Regions from separate parts of the Cobetia sp. cqz5-12 genome, predicted to be linked through region 1. Evidence: predicted binding sites of a transcription regulator. Region 1 holds the regulator's gene; each other region holds the start of a gene.

Region 1 (6,489 bases):
ACCGCCAGGACTTCATGTCTTTTACGGGGCTTGGCAGCCTGGAAGAAACGTGATGAATCAGGCTGCCAGCGCGAGGAAAGGCGCAATTCTAGCCGACTGAACCCCTATCGAACAGTCGCGACCAGCTGCACCCCGGCAAGGGACTGCCACACGGATTTCGGTGACGGCTCATGGAGGGTATCAGACTCGGACACCAACGCCTTCAGACATGCAGCAGCACCGGTGTGCCGGGCACGGCCTCGGCAAAGAGTCGCAGCAGGTCGTCATCACGCAAGCGAATGCAGCCGTGGGACGCCGCGACGCCCATGGGTTCCGTGCTGGGCGTGCCATGAAAATAGATGTAGCGGCGCAGACTATCGACCCGCTCACCGCGGGCATTGCGACCGCGATTGAGGCCGGGCTCGCGGCCGCTGAGCCACAGAATGCGCGTCAGGATCCAGTCACGCTCAGGATGCTCTAAGGCAAGCTCAGGCGTGAACACCTCACCCGTGAAGCGCCGTCCGCGATAGACGGCGCCACGCGGATTGCCCGCCCCGATGGCGGCACGAATCACATGCCAGCCGGTTGGCGTGCAACCGCTGCCGTCGAGCTCGCCGATACCGTTGAGGCCGCTGGAGATCGCGCAGGCGTGCACCAGCGCGTCAGGGCCGGCCGCGGGGGGCGGCGCATCACGACTGCCACTCGGCGCGTCATTGCGTATCTCGAGGCTCTGGCGTGAGAGATCCACCGCGACCCAGCAGGCCATCAGCTGGCCGCCTGGGTGACCGCCTCACCATCCCCGAGCGAGGCCGGCAACGGCGCTGCCATCGCCGCGACCACCACCGGCCGCATGTGCTGAATCAGCTCACGCACCGTGGTGTGATGGCCGTATTCGGCCTCCTCGATATCGCGCAGTGCATCCAGGCCCGAGAAGGTGAAGATCACGCTGCCGAGCATGAAGTGCAGGCGCCAGAAGCGCTCGTTGTCCGGCAGATCAGGCGTCGCCAGCTTCAGAAGCTCGGCGAAGCGGCTGAAGACCGTGCCGTAATGCTCGCGGATATAGCGCCGCATGTGGCCCTGCCCCTGGGTATAGGCCAGCCCAAGCAGGCGCATGAAGGTACGCAGGCTGTTGCGCTCGGCCGGCACCTCCAGCACGGTGCGCGCCATCACCTCCAGCAGGACCTCCAGCGGCACCTGACGCCCGGCGTATTGCTGCTCGACGCTGTCGAGTGCCGCGTGGAAACGCTCACTGAACGGATCGAGATAGCGCGCGAAGACCGCCTGGATCAGCGATTTCTTGGAGCCGAAGTGGTAGTTCACCGCCGCCAGATTGACCTTGGCCTTGCTGGTGATGTTGCGCAGTGAGGTCTCGGCGAAGCCGCGCTCGGCGAACAGCACCTCGGCAGTATCGAGGATGCGGGTAACGGTATCGGTCTGGGCCATGGGCGGAACCCTTGTCAGGTAGAAAAGGACTGGAGTCGTAGGTCACGGCGCAAGCCCCGCACGGCGACTCTCTCATGAGGTGGTGCTGGTTCACGGCAAGGCCGCGTACGATCAAGGCATGTTCGAACACGGCCCGCTCGAGCACGGCATGTTTGATCATGCCTCGACCGGCCACCGCCATCGACGAACATTCGTTTGAAACACTTTGATTCTAGCGCGCCATGCCATGACTGACAATTCTCTCGCGTTTCAAACGCCAGAGGTTTAGCCAAGACTGATATTCGCTGAACGCTGACCGTGGCGATCCAAGGACTCGCAATATCCGTCCCTCCCAGACAGCCCGCCTGACCTCATCAGCAGAGCCTTTGACATCGGGCAAGCAAGGTCACCAGACAGCGATCTCTCGACGACTACCTGCCCTTTGAGGCCACCACGCAAGCCACGATGCCTTGCATGACCGCCATGACTGGATACAATGACAGTTGTATGGATGCACACCCCGTGCCGTCAGCTCAAGATGCCGCCCAGGCCAAAGGCAATGCCATGACCCAGCCGCTTACTCCGCGCCAGCAGGATGTCTTCGACTTCATCATCAAGACCATCAAGTCCTCTGGCTACCCGCCGACGCGGGCCGAAATCGCCCAGGCGCTGGGCTTCCGCTCGCCGAATGCCGCCGAGGAGCATCTGCGCGCCCTCAAGCGCAAGGGCGCCATCGAGATGGTGCCGGGCACCTCACGCGGCATTCGCGTGCCGTCGCTGGCTGACGTCGACGACAGCGCCAACGATGGCCTGCCGGTGATCGGGGAAGTGGCTGCCGGCAGCCCGATTCTTGCCAGCGAGCATATCGACCGCCACTGTCCGCTGCCGAGTGACTACTTCTCGCCGGCTGCCGACTACCTGCTGCGTGTGCGCGGCGTGTCGATGAAGGATGTGGGGATTCTGGAAGGCGACCTGCTGGCCGTACACCGCACCACCAGCGTGCGTGACGGCCAGATCGTGGTGGCCCGCCTGGGGGATGAAGTCACCGTCAAGCGCTTCCGCCGTGACGGGCACTACGTATGGCTGGAAGCCGAAAACGAGGACTTCTCGCCGATCAAGGTCGACCTGCGCACGGACAGTCTGGAGATCGAGGGTCTCGGGGTGGGCGTCATCCGCGATGGTGGCCTGCACTGAGGCCTTGACCAGCAGCGCTTTGCCCAGCAGAAAAGCCGCACGCATCGCACAAAAAAACCCGCCTCGAGGCGGGTTTTTTTGTGCGCGAAGCATGAGCGATGAATCAGTGCACGATGCCTTCTGACTGCTCGTCCTCGTCTTCTTCGCCATCCCAGAGGCGAGTCCGGGTGATGGCGTGGTCGATCATCTCACGCGCGACCTCGAAACGATTGTCACGCAGCAGATCAGCGGCCTCGTCCGAAATGCGAATGCTGAGCAGCGGCTCACCTTCGCTTTCCGCGGCGCGCAGAATCACTTCACCATCTTCCATTTGCACAATTTCAAGTACGGCGGGATCGGACACGTCATTCCTCCTGCACGGCATCTCGCGAGATACCGGCGTCGTTGTAATCGTCAGCGCGACGGCTGGCAAGCCCGGCACCGCGCTGCCATCAGCGACGCAGAAAAAAGTACGACCACAGCCAGAGCCATGGTCGTACCGGAGAATGCAGGGCTTGCCACAATGCGATCAGTCTAGCACCCGTGAAGGCGAAACGTCACCCGATTGCCATCCGCCAGTCATCACCAGCGTGCAGCACCAGATCAACGCCTGAACCTACCACTCGACACTCGACTCGCGCAGCTGCGGCAGCAGCGCCTTGAATGCCGTGATGGCAGCGCTGAGCCGCTCGGCCAGCGAGGCGTTCGAAGCTGCCGCGATGATCAGGCCATCACCACGCGAGCGCGATTCCTCGCGGCGAGCGGCACCGTCCTCTTCATGCAGGCGGGTCACATCCGCGACCAGCTCAGACAACCAGCTGTCGGGACGCTCCAGCAGGCTGCGCAGCTGCTCGACCTCGGCAATGGGCGTCGGCGGGGTGGAAAGGCGCTCACGCCAGCCACCCTGCGGCCAGCGCGCTGTCACGGCACACTCTTCCAGCAATGACGCCAGCGCAAGCTCCAGTAGGGCGAGCGCGCCCTCCTCACCGGCCATGCGTCGTGCCACGGCATGCTCATCGTCGCCAGAGGCTGCTGACTGGGCCAGCAGCAACTCGGCCTGATACAGCAGCTGATTGGTACGGGCACGCTGGCTCATCAGCTCTTGGCTCCCTTGCGCTTGTCCTCGACGACCCAGCGGCCGTTGTCATAGGTCGCCTTCCAACCGGTCGCCTTGCCTTCCTCATCGGTCATGACGTATTGAGCCTTGACCTTGCGCGAGAAGCGAATCTGCGCCGGACGTCCGTCCGGGTCCTGATCCGGGGCATCAAGAATGAAGTGATACTTCTCCGGCAGCTCGTCGGCATGCGCCTTGAGCTCCTTGACCAGCGGCGGACGCGTCTCGCGATTCTTCGGGAACTGACTGGCCGCCAGGAACAGGCCACTGGCGCCATCGCGCAGTACGTAGTGGTCCTCGACCTTGACGCAGGCAAGTTCCGGCATCGGAATCGGGTCCATCTTCGGCGGCGCTACCTCACCGGACTTGAGCAGCTTGCGGGTGTTCTTGCAATTCTCGTTGGTGCAGCCGAAGTACTTGCCGAAACGCCCGGTCTTGAGCTGCATGTCGGAGCCGCACTTGTCGCACTCGATCACCGGGCCATCGTAACCCTTGATGCGGAACTGTCCTTCCTCGACCTCGTGACCGACACAGTCCGGGCTATTGCCGCAGACGTGCAGCTTGCGCTGCTCATCGATCAGGTAGCTGTCCATCGCGGTGGCGCAGATCGGGCAGCGACGCTTGGCGCGCAGCGCATCCGTCTCGGCATCTTCACCGGCATCGGCCGCCACGGCTTCATCGCCCGGCAGCAGATCGATGGTGGTCTTGCAGCGCTCCTTGGGCGGCAGGTTGTAGCCGGAACAACCCAGGAAGACCCCGGTGGAGGCGGTACGGATCTGCATCTCGCGCCCACAGGTCGGGCAGGCGATGTCCGTCGGCACCGGCTGGTTCGGACGCATGCCCTCTTCGGACTGGGCGTGGTCCAGCTCGGCCTTGAACTCGGCGTAGAAGGTGTCCAGCAGCTCGCGCCAGTTGCGCCCGCCATTGGCCACCTCATCGAGATAGTCTTCCATGCGCGCCGTGAAGCCGAAGTCCATCAGGTCCTTGAAGGACTCGCTGAGGCGATCGGTGACGATGTCGCCCAGCTTCTCGGCATAGAAGCGACGGTTTTCCAGCGCCACGTAGCCACGGTCCTGGATGGTGGAGATGATGGCGGCATAGGTGGACGGACGGCCGATACCGCGCTTCTCCAGCTCCTTGACCAGGCTGGCCTCGGTGTATCGCGCCGTGGGCTTGGTGAAGTGCTGCAGCGGCTGCAGCTCGACAAGGTCCAGCTTCTCGCCGATGGCAAGATCCGGCAGCGACTGATCCTCTTCCTTCTTGCCCATCGGCTTCATGACACGCGTGTAGCCGTCGAACTTGAGCACACGGCCCTTGGCACGCAGCTCGTAGCCATCCACTTCGATGGTCAGCGTGGAGGACAGGTATTCGGCCGGCAGCATCTGACAGGCCACGAACTGACGCCAGATCAACTCATACAGACGCTCGGCGTCACGCTCCATACCGGCGAGATCGGTGGCGCGGCGCGACACTTCGGAAGGACGAATCGCTTCGTGCGCTTCCTGGGCGCCCTCCTTGCTGGAGTAGACGTTGGCCGCTTCCGGCAGGTAGTTGCTGCCGTATTCTTCGCTGATGAAGTCACGCGCCGTGGCCACCGCGTCCGCCGACAGATTGGTCGAGTCGGTACGCATGTAGGTGATGTAACCCGCCTCGTAGAGACGCTGGGCCATCATCATGGTCTTCTTGACCGAGAAGCCGAGACGACCACTGGCCGCCTGCTGCAGGGTCGAGGTGATGAACGGCGCGTTCGGCTTGGAGCGCGTCGGCTTGTCTTCACGATTGGTGATCGCGAGCTTGGCCGTGCGCAGCGCCGCGATGCGATCCATCGTCTCCTTCTCGCTGGTCGGACGGAAGGCCTTGCCATCCTGACGCGCCAGCTCGAAACGGATCGCTTCACCACTGGCGGCGGCCAGCTCAGCGTGGACATCCCAGAACTCTTCGGGGATGAAGGCGCGGATCTCGCGCTCACGTTCGACGATCAGCCGCACGGCAACCGACTGCACGCGACCGGCGGACAGGCCACGAGCGACCTTGGCCCACAGCAGCGGCGAGACCATGAAGCCGACGACGCGATCCAGATAGCGGCGTGCCTGCTGGGCATGCACGCGATCCATCTTCAGCTCGCCCGGCTCATCGAAGGCCGCCGTGATCGCCTTCTTGGTGATCTCGTTGAAGACCACACGCTTGTAACGCGAATCGTCGCCACCGATGGTCTCGCGCAGGTGCCAGGCAATCGCCTCACCTTCGCGGTCCAGATCCGTCGCGAGATAGATGGTGTCGGCTTTCTCGGCCAGGCGCGTCAGCTCGGAAACGACCTTTTCCTTGCCGGGCAGGATCTCGTAATGCGCCTCCCAGCCATTCTCCGGGTCGACCCCCATGCGGCGGATCAACTGGGTCTTGGCCTTCTGCGCCTTGTGAGCCGCCTTGACCTCGGGCGACATCTTGCGGGTCTCCGCCGCCTGACGGGCACGTTCCTTGGGGTCGGTGGCCTGCTTGCCGCTACCGCTGGTCGGCAGGTCGCGGATGTGCCCGACACTCGACTTCACCACGAAGTCGTTGCCGAGATACTTGTTGATGGTCTTGGCCTTGGCGGGCGACTCGACGATCACCAGTGACTTGCCCATGGTTGCTCGCATCTCCTGGCCGGCACTGATTGCGCCGGCGAATGACTCGTCGCGCTGGGTTTTGTCCCAGCCGAAAAATGCGCCTACCCTACCCCAGCATTTCAGCGCTGACCAGCAATGTTGAGACTGGCACCTCGTCAAGGCGGCTCAAGATGACGCCTCTGCGACAGCCTCGAG
Region 2 (6,489 bases), 850 kb from region 1:
GGGTCGATGTCCAGGTCCGGCACGATGACGGTTTCCTGGTCGATGTCGCCACTCTTGTCGATTTTGGAGAGTGAGTCGCCTGCGAAGGTCAACGTCACGCGCTTGTTGATGATTTCGCCATCCGCTTTCTTGAGGCGATAGACGTAATCCCAGCTATCCTCACTGAAGGGGGCGGTCAGCAGCGGTGAGCCCATCACGTAGATGACCTGTTCGCGGCTCATGCCCGGCTTCAATTGCTCGACCATTTCCGGCTTGATCAGGTTGCCCTGAGGAAGGTCGCGCTTGTAGACGCTGAAGTAGCTGCACCCGGTGAGCAGCGACAGGGCGCTGCAAAAGGCGACTGTTTTGATCAAGTTTTGCATTTGCCCTGAAGATTCCCTATCGTTTTGCCTTGGCCGATCATACCTGATACATCAAGCGACTGCGAAGAGTACCCCAGCATGGCCGATCAGAACCATGAACTGCGCAAGGCGGGACTCAAGGTAACCCTACCGCGAGTCAAGATCCTGCAGATCCTCGAGAAATCGACGGATCGACACCTGAGTGCCGAGGACGTGTACAAGGCGTTGCTTGAGGCTGGCGAAGATGTCGGTCTGGCGACGGTTTATCGTGTGCTCACCCAGTTTGAAACAGCGGGACTGGTGATGCGTCACAACTTCGATGGCGGTCACGCCGTCTTCGAACTGTCCCAGGAAGAACACCATGACCACATGGTATGTCTGGACAGCGGCGAGATCATAGAGTTCTGTGATCCCGAGATCGAGCGCCGTCAGCGCGAGATCGTCGAGGAGCACGGCTATGAGCTGGTCGAACATGCGCTAGTGCTCTACGTGCGCCCCAAGGGTGACAAGAGCGATAGCTGACGCGGGTTGCGTCAGGGATGACGTGGCCGGCGAGCCTTCTCCGGCCAGATACACGAACGGCCGCCCCTGAGGGCGGCCGTTCGTGTATCTGGCGTTCATGTTTTCTCGATCCATGACTCTGGCGTTCGTCTTGTTGAGGAGCATCATTGGACGAATGGACGTCGCTGGCAGTGCATGAACGGCGACTTTGACGACAGCGCTCAGTGGCGGCTGTCGGCAGCGCCGAGCATCTCGCGGGCATGGGCGAGGGTCTGCTCGGAGAGGTGGATGCCGCCCAGCATGCGTGCCAGCTCGCGCACGCGGCCGCTTTCATCCAGCAGTGCCATATGGGTGCGGGTCGTGTCCTTCTCGGCCTGCTTCTCTATATGCAGGTGCTGATGCGCCTGTGCGGCGACCTGCGGCAGGTGCGTGACGGTCAGCACCTGGCCCTTGTCGCCCAATCGACGCAGCAGCTGGCCGACGATCTCGGCGGTGGCGCCGGAGATGCCGACATCGACTTCATCGAAGACCAGGCTGGGGATGGTCGAGCGGCTGGCGGCCACGACCTGGATGGCGAGCGACACACGCGACAGCTCACCGCCGGAGGCGACCTTGGCCAGCGCACGTGGCGGCTGGCCCGGGTTGGCGCTGATGCGGAAGTGGATACGCTCCATGCCTTCCGGCTGCGGGCGCTCCCGCGCCTCGATGGCGACCTCGAAGGTGGCCTTGCCCATGCCAAGGAAGGCCAGCTGGTCCTGGATGTCGCTGGCCAGCTGCGGGGCGGCGGTGGCGCGTCTGGCGCTCACTTCACTCGCCAGCCCCTTCCAGGCCTCACGACGCTGAGCCACTTCTTCGCGCAAGGCTTCAATGGCTTCCTCATCGCCACCCAGGCCGTCGAGTTCTTCGCTCAGGCGCTGATGAAGGCCATGCAGCTCGTCCGGCATCACATGATGCTTGCGCGCGATCTGATGAATGCGGCTCAGGCGCTCATCGACGAAGGCGAGGCGCTCGGGGTCGAGTTCGGTGACTTCCACGAAGCGGTGCAGCTCACGCGCCGCTTCTTCTATCTGGATGCGCGCTTCCTCGAGCATGCCCAGCGCACTGGCCAGTGAGCCGTGCTCGTTGCCCGGCAGATGCGCCAGGCGGGCCAGGGCCTGATTGAGGCGTGACAACGCACCTTCTTCATCGTGATCACAGCACTCGGCGGCGGACTGCGCCTCGGCCAGAATCTGCTCGGCATTGGCCAGCGTTTCCTGCTCCTGCTCCAGGGCTTCCAGTTCCCCTTCGCACAGCGCCAGTTCATCGAGCTCCTCGACCTGGTAGCGCAGCAGCTGGCGACGTGCACGCACCTCATCGCCATCATTGCTCATGCGCTTGAGGCGCCGGTGCGCCTCCTGCCAGTGGCGGAAGTCCTCGCGCAACTGGGCAGCCTGAGTCTCCAGGCCCGCATATTCGTCGAGCTGACGCAGATGCGTCTCTTCCTTGAGCAGGGAGTGGTGGGCGTGCTGGGAGTGGATGTCGATCAGGTGCTCGCCCAGCTCGCGCAGGTCGGCGATGGTACAGGGCGTGCCGTTGATCCAGGCCTTGGAGCGGCCGCTGGCAGTGATGACACGACGCAGCAGGCAGTCATCGCTGCCCAGTTCGCGCTCATCCAGCCACTGACGGGCGTCGCCAAGGTCACTGATATCGAAACGCGCGATGAGGTCGGCGCGGTCGGCGCCATGCCGTACGCTGCCGGCATCGGCGCGCTCGCCCAGGCACAGGCCAAGGGCGCCGAGCAGGATGGACTTGCCGGCACCGGTCTCGCCGGTGATGGCGGTCATGCCACGGCGGAAATCGAGTTCCAGCGTTTCGACGATGGCAAAATCTTGGATGGCGAGTTGCAGCAGCATGACTACCTCCGAGGGGGCTTTGACGTACGCCGTGCTGGGAGAACATCAGCGGACCCGGACTCGATGGGCGGGCTACGGTGTCGCCATACAGTATGTTTATACAGTGAACATGGCTTTTTATACAGCACGTTCGGGTGGCCTTCAATCCATGCCGGACTCAGTGGTGAGAAAAGCCCGCGGCAAGGCTTGAGAAGCGATGTGCTGTCCCCATATAGAGGCACTGACACTTTCAGTCGGCAGCAATGGCCTGGCCTTGCTGCCTCTCAAGGCAACTCATGGCCTGTCTGTCAGCCCAGTGCGCGTGATGCTTCGCGACAGACTCAGCAGGCCACGAATCAGGGCAATGGCGCACAGACGTCGGCCCGCAGGAGATCAGCATGGCTCAGGACCCGCAGACCCCGATGGATGAAGAGCTTCAGCGTGCCGCTCGCGATGCCGAGCCGCAGCCGGAAACGCCGGAAGGTGAAGTGATCGACAACGTACTGGATGCCGACGATACCGGCGCCGAAGGCACTCTGGTGGACAACCCGGAGGCCGAGATGCTGGCCGCTCAGGTCGAAGAGCTTGAGCAGGCCGTCAAGGAAGCCAAGGACCAGGCGCTGCGTGCGGCTGCCGATGCGCAGAACGCGCGCCGTCGTGCCGAGCAGGACGCCGAGAAGGCGCGCAAGTTCGCGCTGGAGAAGTTCGTCAAGGAAATGCTGCCGGTGGTGGATTCCCTCGAGAAGGCGCTGGAATCCATGTCCGATGACGAAGCGGCCAAGACCCACGTCGAAGGCATCGAGATGACCTTGAAAATGCAGTTGGATGCCCTGAACAAGTCAGGCGTCGAGCAGCTGGATCCGCACGGCGAGCCCTTCGATCCGGAATACCATCAGGCTGTCGCCATGGTGCCGTCCCCGGACGCGGAGCCGAACAGCGTCATCGACGTGATGCAGAAGGGTTACACCCTCAATGGCCGCCTGGTGCGTCCGGCGATGGTGGCAGTCAGCAAGGCCTCCTGAGGCCTGCGCGCTCTCGACGCCCGATCGGCGTTGGATCGCGCCCTGTGGGGGGCTCAGGGCGATCCGGCCCGGGAAAATTTGCCCGGCCGGGTCTTGAAACCCTGACACGCGACCCCATCTAGAGAAACAAGTTCAGGCACCGACACAAGGTGCCGATATCCAGACTTATCTTTCAGGCTAGCAACAGATTCGAGGTATACGATTATGGGACGCATCATCGGTATTGACTTGGGGACTACCAACTCCTGTGTGGCAGTGCTCGACGGCGAGAAAACCAAGGTCATCGAAAACGCTGAAGGCGGTCGCACCACACCGTCCATCATCGCTTACACCGACGACAACGAGATTCTGGTCGGCCAGTCGGCCAAGCGTCAGGCAGTGACCAACCCGGAGAACACTCTCTTCGCGGTCAAGCGCCTGATCGGTCGCAAGTTCAAGGATGATGTGGTTCAGAAAGACATCAAGATGGTGCCGTACAAGATTGTCGAAGCCGACAACGGCGACGCCTGGGTGCAGGTGAAAGACAAGAAGATGGCACCGCCGCAGATCAGTGCGGAAATCCTCAAGAAGATGAAGAAGACTGCGGAAGACTACCTCGGTGAAGAAGTCACCGAAGCCGTCATCACCGTGCCGGCCTACTTCAACGACTCCCAGCGTCAGGCGACCAAGGACGCCGGCCGCATCGCGGGTCTCGACGTCAAGCGCATCATCAACGAGCCGACTGCCGCAGCCCTCGCCTACGGCATGGACAAGTCTCGTGGCGACAAGACCATCGCGGTCTACGACCTGGGCGGCGGTACCTTCGATATCTCCATCATCGAAGTCGCCGACGTCGACGGTGAGACCCAGTTCGAAGTGCTCGCCACCAACGGCGACACCTTCCTGGGTGGTGAAGATTTCGACATGCACCTGATCAACTACCTGGTTGACCAGTTCAAGGCAGACAGCGGTATCGATCTGTCCGGCGACAACCTCGCCATGCAGCGTCTGAAGGAAGCCGCCGAGAAGGCCAAGATCGAGCTGTCCAGCGCGCAGCAGACCGACGTGAACCTGCCGTACATCACGGCTGACAATACCGGTCCGAAGCACCTGAACGTCAAGGTGACCCGTTCCAAGCTCGAGTCTCTGGTCGACGACCTGGTCGCACGCTCTCTGAAGCCGTGCCAGACCGCACTGTCCGACGCTGGCCTGTCCGCCTCCGAGATCGACGACGTCATCCTGGTCGGTGGTCAGACCCGTATGCCGCTGGTGCAGTCCAAGGTGGCCGAGTTCTTCGGCAAGGAAGCGCGCAAGGACGTCAACCCGGATGAAGCGGTCGCTGTCGGTGCTGGTATCCAGGGCGGCGTGCTGGGTGGCGACGTCAAGGACGTGCTGCTGCTGGACGTGACGCCGCTGACCCTTGGTATCGAGACCATGGGTGGCGTGCTGACGCCGCTGATCGAGAAGAACACCACCATCCCGACCAAGAAGTCTCAGGTGTTCTCCACCGCTGACGACAACCAGGGCGCGGTGACCATCCACGTCCTGCAGGGTGAGCGCAAGCAGGCCGCGCAGAACAAGTCTCTGGGTCGCTTCGACCTGGCCGACATTCCGCCGGCACCGCGCGGCGTGCCGCAGATCGAAGTCGCCTTCGACCTGGATGCCAACGGTATCCTGAACGTGTCCGCCAAGGACAAGGCGACCGGCAAGGAACAGTCCATCGTCATCAAGTCTTCCGGCGGCCTGTCCGACGAAGAGATCGAACAGATGGTGCGTGACGCGGAAGCCAACGCCGACGAAGACAAGAAGTTCGAGGAAATGGTCCAGCTGCGCAATCAGGCCGACGGCATGATTCACGCGACCAAGAAGACCCTGACCGAAGCCGGTGACAAGGCCGAAGCCAGCGAGAAGGAAGCCATCGAGACGGCGATCTCCGAGCTGGAAGAAGCCCTGAAAGGCGACGACAAGGATGCGATCCAGGCCAAGCTGGATGCACTGACCGAAGCGTCCGGCAACCTGGCGCAGAAGCTCTACGCCGAGCAGGGCGCCCAGGGTGAGCAGGCTGCCGAAGGTCAGGCTGGCAAGAAGCAGGACGACGACGTGGTTGACGCCGAGTACGAGGAAGTCAACGACGACAAGAAGTCCTGAGGGATTTCTTGAACGACGTCTGATGACAGCGCGGGAGCCTTGTGAAGGTGTCCCGCGTTGTCGTTTGCATCGGTGGCGCCTTGCGCTGGCCGCAAGCCACCGGTGACAACCGGCATTCCAGAACAGACCGGCAGCCTCAGGCTGCCAGCAATCCAGGCGGACCTGATCCATGTCCAAGCGTGATTATTACGAAGTGCTTGGTGTCGAGCGTGGCGCCGACACCAAGGACATCAAGAAGGCGTACCGACGCCTGGCCCAGAAGCATCACCCGGACCGTAACCCGGATGATGAAACTTCGGCCGAGAAGTTCCGTGAAGTCTCTGAAGCCTACGAAGTGCTGTCCGATGCTGACAAGCGCGCCGCCTATGACCAGTTCGGTCATGCCGGTGTCGATGGTCAGGGCGGCGGTGGCTTCGGTGGCGGCGGCTTTGGCGGTGGTGGTGCCGGCGGCTTCGGCGATGTGTTCGGCGATGTCTTCGGTGACATCTTCGGTGGCGGCGGTGGTCGTCGCAACCCGAACGCTCCGCAGCGCGGCAGCGACCTGCGTTACAACCTGGATCTCGATCTGGAATCGGCGGTTGCCGGTACCACGGTCGATATCCGCGTGCCGCGTCTGGCCGCCTGTGG
Region 3 (6,489 bases), 1.1 Mb from region 1:
CCAGCGGCTGCGCCAGACCCAGAAGGAATTGCAGTCCAGCGAGCGTCGCCTGCTGGATTCTCTCGAAGCCAGCGGCGATAGCCTGTGGGAAATGGACATTCCTGAACGCATCGTGCGCATCCATCCCAATCTCTGGAAGATGCTCGGCGCTTCGGGTCACGAGCCGTTGGCGATGCGCGAAATGGATTTCGACCGCTTGATCCACCCGGATGACCTTGAGCAGGTGCATGTGCTCAGGCATCAGGTCATCAATACTTACGGCGAAAGCTGTGAATGTCAGTACCGAATGCGTGCGCCGCAGGAGGAAGACCTTCAGCAGATCGAGGCGATGGGAATGAACGAGGCAGGCATGGATGCTGAAGCAGGCAAGGCTGGCGACAACTCCCTGCAACAGCGGAGCCTGATGGCTGACGCTGACGCTGATGGTGTGCTGGAGGGCGACGAGAGAGAGTTGGACGAGCAAGAGAGGGGCGAGAAAGAGGACGGCGCAAGAGAAGGCGCTACCCAGTGGGTACTATTGAGCTCACGCGGTCGTGTGGTGTCGTGGGACGCTGAAGGCAATGCCCTCAAGGCGGCGGGCATGCATATCCGTATTCGCTGATGCCAGGCCACTCATAAAAAGCCCCCGAACCGGCGCATATGCCGGTTCGGGGGCTTTTTCGTAATGTACCGATCACACCTGCCACTCGGCGTCAGCCCCTGTCACCGCGAGGATTTAGCGGTGTTAGGCGTGTTCGCTCAGGAATGTCTCGATATTGGCCAGACTGAGATCAAGCATGTTCTGGCGCGCCTCCTGGCTGATCCAGGCATTGTGCGGCGTGACGATCAGGTTCAAGGGCGCACTCGCCGAATGGTGCTGGCTTTCCAGAGCCGAGAGCAGTGAGTGGCCTTCACGTGGCGGCTCCTCCGGTAGGCTATCTACCGCCAGGCCGCCGAGTTGTCCGGTGGCCAGTGCTTCCAGGGCTGCATCCTCGTCGATGATGCCCCCGCGGGCACAATTGACCAGCAGTGCACCAGTCTTCATGGCGGCGAGCGCCTGTTCATCGATCAGATGCTGCGTTTCCGGTGTCAGCGGGCAGTGCAGGCTGATGGCGTCAGCCTGGGGCAGCAGACTTTCCAGCGCGGGGCGCTCGGCGGTGGGGGCAGTGCCCGGACGAGCGGCAAAGGTCACACGCATACCGAATGCCTCGGCCAGCCTACCCACCGCGGTGCCCAGCTCCCCCTTGCCGACGATGACCAGATGCTTGCCGGACAGCTGCACCACGGGGCGGCCCATCAGGCAGAAGGTCGGGCTGCGTTGCCACTCGCCCGCAGCGATGTCGGTCTGGTATTCCGGCAGGCGGCCAGCCAGTGCCAGTAGCAGCATCCAGGTGTGCTGCGCCACCGAGTGAGTGCCATAGGCATTGACGTTCATGACCCGAATGCCGCGTGCTTCGGCGGCCGCCATGTCGATGTTGTTGGTACCGGTCGCCATCACCGCGATCAGCTTGAGGGTCGGCAGCTCATCCATATGGTGCGCCTCGATGCGTACCTTGTTGACCAGCACGATGGAGGCACCGCTCATTCGTGGCACCACTTCCTCGGGCGCGGTGGCGTCATGGCAGGCCAATCCCTCCAGGCGGGCCTCGAGGCGCGAGAAGTCCAGCCCGTCACCGACGGAACCGGCATCGAGCATGACGGCCTGCGGGGCACTGGTGGACGAGGCGGGCTCGCAGTGGGAGGAAGAAGGCGTGGAGGAATGAGAGGGAGACTGCGAAGTACGATCGTGATCGGACATGGGTGCCTCATGATGGCGTAGGAAGATAGACAAAAAGACAGAAAGGCTGGCCCCGGAATGACGAGTACGTGGTGTCTGGGCCGGTTTGTGCTTGGGTGTTGCCCCGCACGGGGCCGAGCACGCTATAATGTGCCCCTTTCGCTTTGACTTGAAAGCCGCTCAACTGGCCTTATTGTAGGCGTCTCTTGCTGGTGCTTGCGAAAGCTCTCATGTTGGGGCTGCAGGTGCGCTGAACGCAAGACGCGCCGCAAGGCATAACATTGTCATGGTTCACGGTGCTCAGACAGCCCCGTGACCAGTATTGTCAGGAAAGAAGACCATGCCGATCTATGAATACCACTGCAAGGCCTGTGGCCATCGGATGGACAAGTTGCAGAAGATCAGCGCTGCGCCGCTGACGGAGTGCCCGGAATGCAAGACGGACCAGCTCGAGAAGCTGGTCTCCGCCTCCGGCTTCCGTCTGGCAGGCAGTGGCTGGTACGAGACGGATTTCAAGTCCGGCAGCAAGAAGAATCTGGCCGGTGGTAGCGACAGCACCGCCTGATGCAGCTGGGATAGTGCGTCAGGCATCAGCGTGATGAGGGTCAAGGGCGCCCAACGGGTACCCTTGACCCTCATCGCCAACGGCAGGCCCTCTGAGACAGATGCGCATCAGCGCGTCGATCATGAATTTGAGCAACAAGGAATCAACATGCGCAGCCACTATTGCGGCAAACTGAACGAGACCCTGATCGATCAGGATGTCACTCTGTGCGGGTGGGTGCACCGCCGTCGCGACCACGGTGGCGTCATCTTCCTCGACATGCGCGACCGTGATGGCATTGCCCAGATCGTCGTCGATCCGGACACCGTCGATGCCTTCGCCACTGCCGACAAGGCGCGCAGCGAGTTCGTGCTGCGTATCAAGGGCCGCATCCGTCTGCGCCCGGAAGGCACCCAGAACCCGAACATGCCGACAGGCATGATCGAAGTGCTGGCCAAGGACGTCGAAGTGCTCAACACCGCACAGACGCCGCCGTTCCAGCTCGACGACCACAACAAGGTCGGTGAGGAAGTGCGCCTCAAGTATCGTTATGTCGACCTGCGTCGTCCCGACATGATCGAGAAGCTGCGTCTGCGCTCGCGCATCACTCACAGCGTGCGCGCCCAGCTCGAAGCCCTGGGCTTCCTCGACATCGAAACCCCGATCCTGACACGTGCCACGCCGGAAGGCGCACGTGACTATCTGGTGCCGAGCCGTACCTACGCCGGCAGCTTCTTCGCGCTGCCGCAGTCCCCGCAGCTGTTCAAGCAGCTGCTGATGGTCGCTGGTGTCGATCGTTACTACCAGATCGCCAAATGCTTCCGTGATGAAGATCTGCGCGCCGACCGTCAGCCGGAGTTCACCCAGATCGACCTCGAAGCCAGCTTCGTCGACGAGCAGGACATCATGGGCATGACCGAGACCATGATCCGTGGCCTCTACAAGGAAGTGCTCGATGTCGAGCTGGGTGACTTCCCGACCATGCCGTATTCCGAGGCCATCAGCCGCTTCGGTTCCGACAAGCCGGACCTGCGCATCCCGCTGGAACTGGTCGATGTCGATGACCTGATGAGCGGCGTGGACTTCAAGGTCTTCTCCGGTCCGGCCAAGGACGACAAGGGCCGTGTCGCCGCACTCCGTGTTCCGGGCGGTGCCAGCCTGTCTCGCAAGGAAATCGACGCCTACACCAAGTTCGTCGGCATCTACGGTGCCAAGGGCCTGGCATGGATCAAGGTCAACGAACGTGCCAAGGGCATCGAGGGGCTGCAGTCGCCGATCGTCAAGTTCATGGAAGACGTCGTGGATGAAGTGCTGGACCGCTGTGGCGCCGTCGATGGCGACATCGTGTTCTTCGGCGCTGACAAGGCCAACATCGTGGCCGAGGCCATCGGTGCGCTGCGCGTCAAGCTGGGCGAAGACCTCAACCTCTACACTCGCGAGTGGGCACCGCTGTGGGTCGTCGACTTCCCGATGTTCGAAGCCGATGCCAATGGCCGCCTGAGCGCGCTTCACCACCCGTTCACCGCACCGTCCTGCACGCCGGAAGAGCTCAAGGCCAACCCGGAAGCGGCACTGTCTCGCGCCTACGACATGGTCATCAACGGCACCGAGCTGGGTGGCGGCTCCATCCGTATTCACGATCAGGCCATGCAGCGTACCGTGTTCGAAGTGCTGGGCATCGGTGAAGAAGAAGCGGAAGAGAAGTTCGGCTTCCTGCTCGACGCCCTGAAGTTCGGCGCGCCGCCCCATGGTGGTCTGGCCTTCGGTCTCGACCGTCTGGTGATGCTGATGACCGGCGCCAAGACCATTCGTGAAGTGATTGCCTTCCCGAAAACCCAGAGCGCCGGCTGCATGATGACCGACGCCCCGGGCGTGGTCAGCGGTGAGCAGCTCAAGGAGCTGAACATCCGTCTGCGTCAGAAGGTCAAGGTCGAGGACGAAAGCGGTCAGGCCTGATTCAGCGGCGCATGACCGAGGAAGTGACTGGTGGGGCCGTCTGGACTGATTCGATCAGGCAAGGGCTGTCCCGCCGTGGGAGGTTTGCCCCTGTGACCTGATAGGCAAGGGGGGCAAGCAAGCCCGACAAGGCGGTGCGAGACTGTTTGCTGACGTTCACGTCAGGCGTTGACAGTGTCGCACCGCCTTTTTTGTGGCATGGTGGCTGGTTATATACACAGTAAAAGCGATGGCGCGATGATGACAGCGAAGACCGAAGACCGAAGGTGTGAAAGACGAGGCGGCAGCATGATCATTCTTGGCATCGACCCGGGTTCACGTCTGACCGGGTATGGGGTGTTGGATGTCTCTGCGGCTCAGCCTCGCTATGTGGACAGTGGCTGCATTCGCATGTCACAGGTCAGCCTGGATCAGCGTCTGGCACAGATCTATGCCGGTATCAGCGAGGTGATCGCCATGCATCGCCCTGCGGAATTCGCCATCGAGCAGGTCTTCATGTCCAAGAACGCGGATTCTGCGCTCAAGCTGGGCCAGGCGCGCGGGGCTGCTATCGTGTGTGCGGCCAATCACGGCTTGCCGGTATTCGAATATGGGCCGCGACAGATCAAGCAGGCCGTGACCGGCACCGGCGCTGCGGAGAAGTCTCAGGTGCAGCATATGGTCACGCATACGCTCAAGCTTTCCGCCACGCCACAAGCCGATGCCGCCGATGCGCTGGCCATCGCCTTGACGCATTGTTTCGCGCGTCGACGCCTTACGCCCGGCAATGACCAGCTGGAAGCCTTGGGATTGGGGAATACCAGTCGACGCAAGGGAACCCGCGTGCGGCGCAGCAGCAGTTGGCGAGACTTCGAGCCCGACGCCTGACATGCCGCTGAGCGACAAATGCGGTATTGTGCTCAATTAATAGCGATTTTTCAGTCACTTGTAGAGTGTCTGCCGAGTCTGGCAGCAGCCGATTGCGTGATGTGCCAAGCCGCGTGGCATCAGGCTTCGTGTCATTCCTCAAGGTATGACTGTCAGAAAGATGCGACAAATTCGTCGTGACACTGGGACATGCCGCCTACGCTTCATCTTTGGTAGGCTTGCCCGCATTGTAACAATCCGTGCAGAGGATCGGGCCTGCGAGCAGCAGGATTCCACCGAACACGTTCTCTGCCGAGCAAGGACAGCCGCAACATGATTGGACGTCTGACCGGGACATTGCTGGAAAAACAACCGCCGCAGCTGGTGCTTGATGTACAGGGTGTCGGTTATGAGCTGGAAGCTTCGATGAACACCCTGTTGGGCTTGCCGGCAGTGGGCGAACATTGCCAGCTTTACACCCATCTGGTGGTGCGCGAAGACGCGCAGTTGCTCTACGGCTTCGGCAAGGAGCCCGAGCGTCGTCTGTTCCGTGAATTGATCAAGATTTCCGGTGTCGGCCCGCGTCTGGCGCTGGCGATTCTGTCGGGAATGGAGCAGTCAGATTTCATTCGCTGTGTTCACGATGAAGATAGCCGGGCGCTGACACGTCTGCCGGGTGTCGGCAAGAAGACGGCGGATCGTCTGATCATTGAGATGCGCGATCGTCTCAAGCATTGGACGCTGCCGGCGGATGATGGTCTTGATGAAATGGCGCGTGCCTCCCAGCCACAGCCGCCGGTCACGCATCCTCTGGCGGATGCCGAAGCCGCGCTGGTGTCACTGGGCTACAAGCCTGTCGAGGCAGCCAAGATGCTCTCCGGTCTCGAGACCGGCGCCTCCACGGAAGCGCTCATCAAGGCGGCTCTGGCGCGCAAGATGGCCAGCTGACGCCCCGCCAGGGCAGCAAACATGCGCCCTATAGTTTCCGCCAAGGAAACGGCGCATCGTGATTGGATTTATTGACTAGGGGTTGGCAGGTTACTGGGGTAGAAAGTGCGCGCTTGAACGCAGATGCGCTAGATCGTTGCACAGCCCCGACAAACCTTGCCACCTGCCACTGACGCACGTTCATGGCCCATGACCCGCGTCATGTACGTGATCTGCGTCATCAGGAGTTGAGCAAGCATCATGATGGAGTCGGACCGACTGATCTCCGCGGCGACGCATGATCCGGAAGAGCGGATCGATCGTGCCAACCGGCCACGCACGCTGAGTGATTACATCGGACAGCCTATCGTCCGCGAGCAGATGGAGATCTTCATCAGTGCCGCGCGAGGACGAGGCGATAGTCTGGATCACACCCTGGTCTTCGGCCCACCTGGTCTCG

What was found. The regulator LexA, encoded in region 1, represses DNA repair genes until DNA is damaged. The targets are predictions, from matches to a motif close to TACTGTNTANNTANACAGTA.
Region 2: the regulator LexA is predicted to act here: its motif matches at 2,821-2,840, upstream of recN (DNA repair protein RecN).
Region 3: the regulator LexA is predicted to act here: its motif matches at 4,460-4,479, upstream of ruvC (crossover junction endodeoxyribonuclease RuvC).

What each region holds. Positions count from the first base shown of each region.
Region 1 is NZ_CP044522.1:983,645-990,133, reverse strand. Features, by position in the region: gene F8A90_RS04240 (L,D-transpeptidase) at 203-745, opposite strand; gene F8A90_RS04235 (TetR/AcrR family transcriptional regulator) at 745-1,422, opposite strand; gene lexA (transcriptional repressor LexA) at 1,966-2,595, shown strand; gene F8A90_RS04225 (hypothetical protein) at 2,699-2,938, opposite strand; gene F8A90_RS04220 (DUF6586 family protein) at 3,191-3,670, opposite strand; gene topA (type I DNA topoisomerase) at 3,670-6,312, opposite strand.
Region 2 is NZ_CP044522.1:137,289-143,777, forward strand. Features, by position in the region: gene F8A90_RS00635 (outer membrane protein assembly factor BamE) at 1-362, opposite strand, end outside; gene fur (ferric iron uptake transcriptional regulator) at 441-863, shown strand; gene recN (DNA repair protein RecN) at 1,064-2,734, opposite strand; gene grpE (nucleotide exchange factor GrpE) at 3,112-3,735, shown strand; gene dnaK (molecular chaperone DnaK) at 3,940-5,862, shown strand; gene dnaJ (molecular chaperone DnaJ) at 6,032-6,489, shown strand, end outside.
Region 3 is NZ_CP044522.1:2,063,657-2,070,145, forward strand. Features, by position in the region: gene F8A90_RS08730 (PDC sensor domain-containing protein) at 1-601, shown strand, start outside; gene F8A90_RS08735 (D-2-hydroxyacid dehydrogenase) at 725-1,777, opposite strand; gene F8A90_RS08740 (FmdB family zinc ribbon protein) at 2,097-2,321, shown strand; gene aspS (aspartate--tRNA ligase) at 2,469-4,256, shown strand; gene ruvC (crossover junction endodeoxyribonuclease RuvC) at 4,545-5,123, shown strand; gene ruvA (Holliday junction branch migration protein RuvA) at 5,436-6,050, shown strand; gene ruvB (Holliday junction branch migration DNA helicase RuvB) at 6,291-6,489, shown strand, end outside.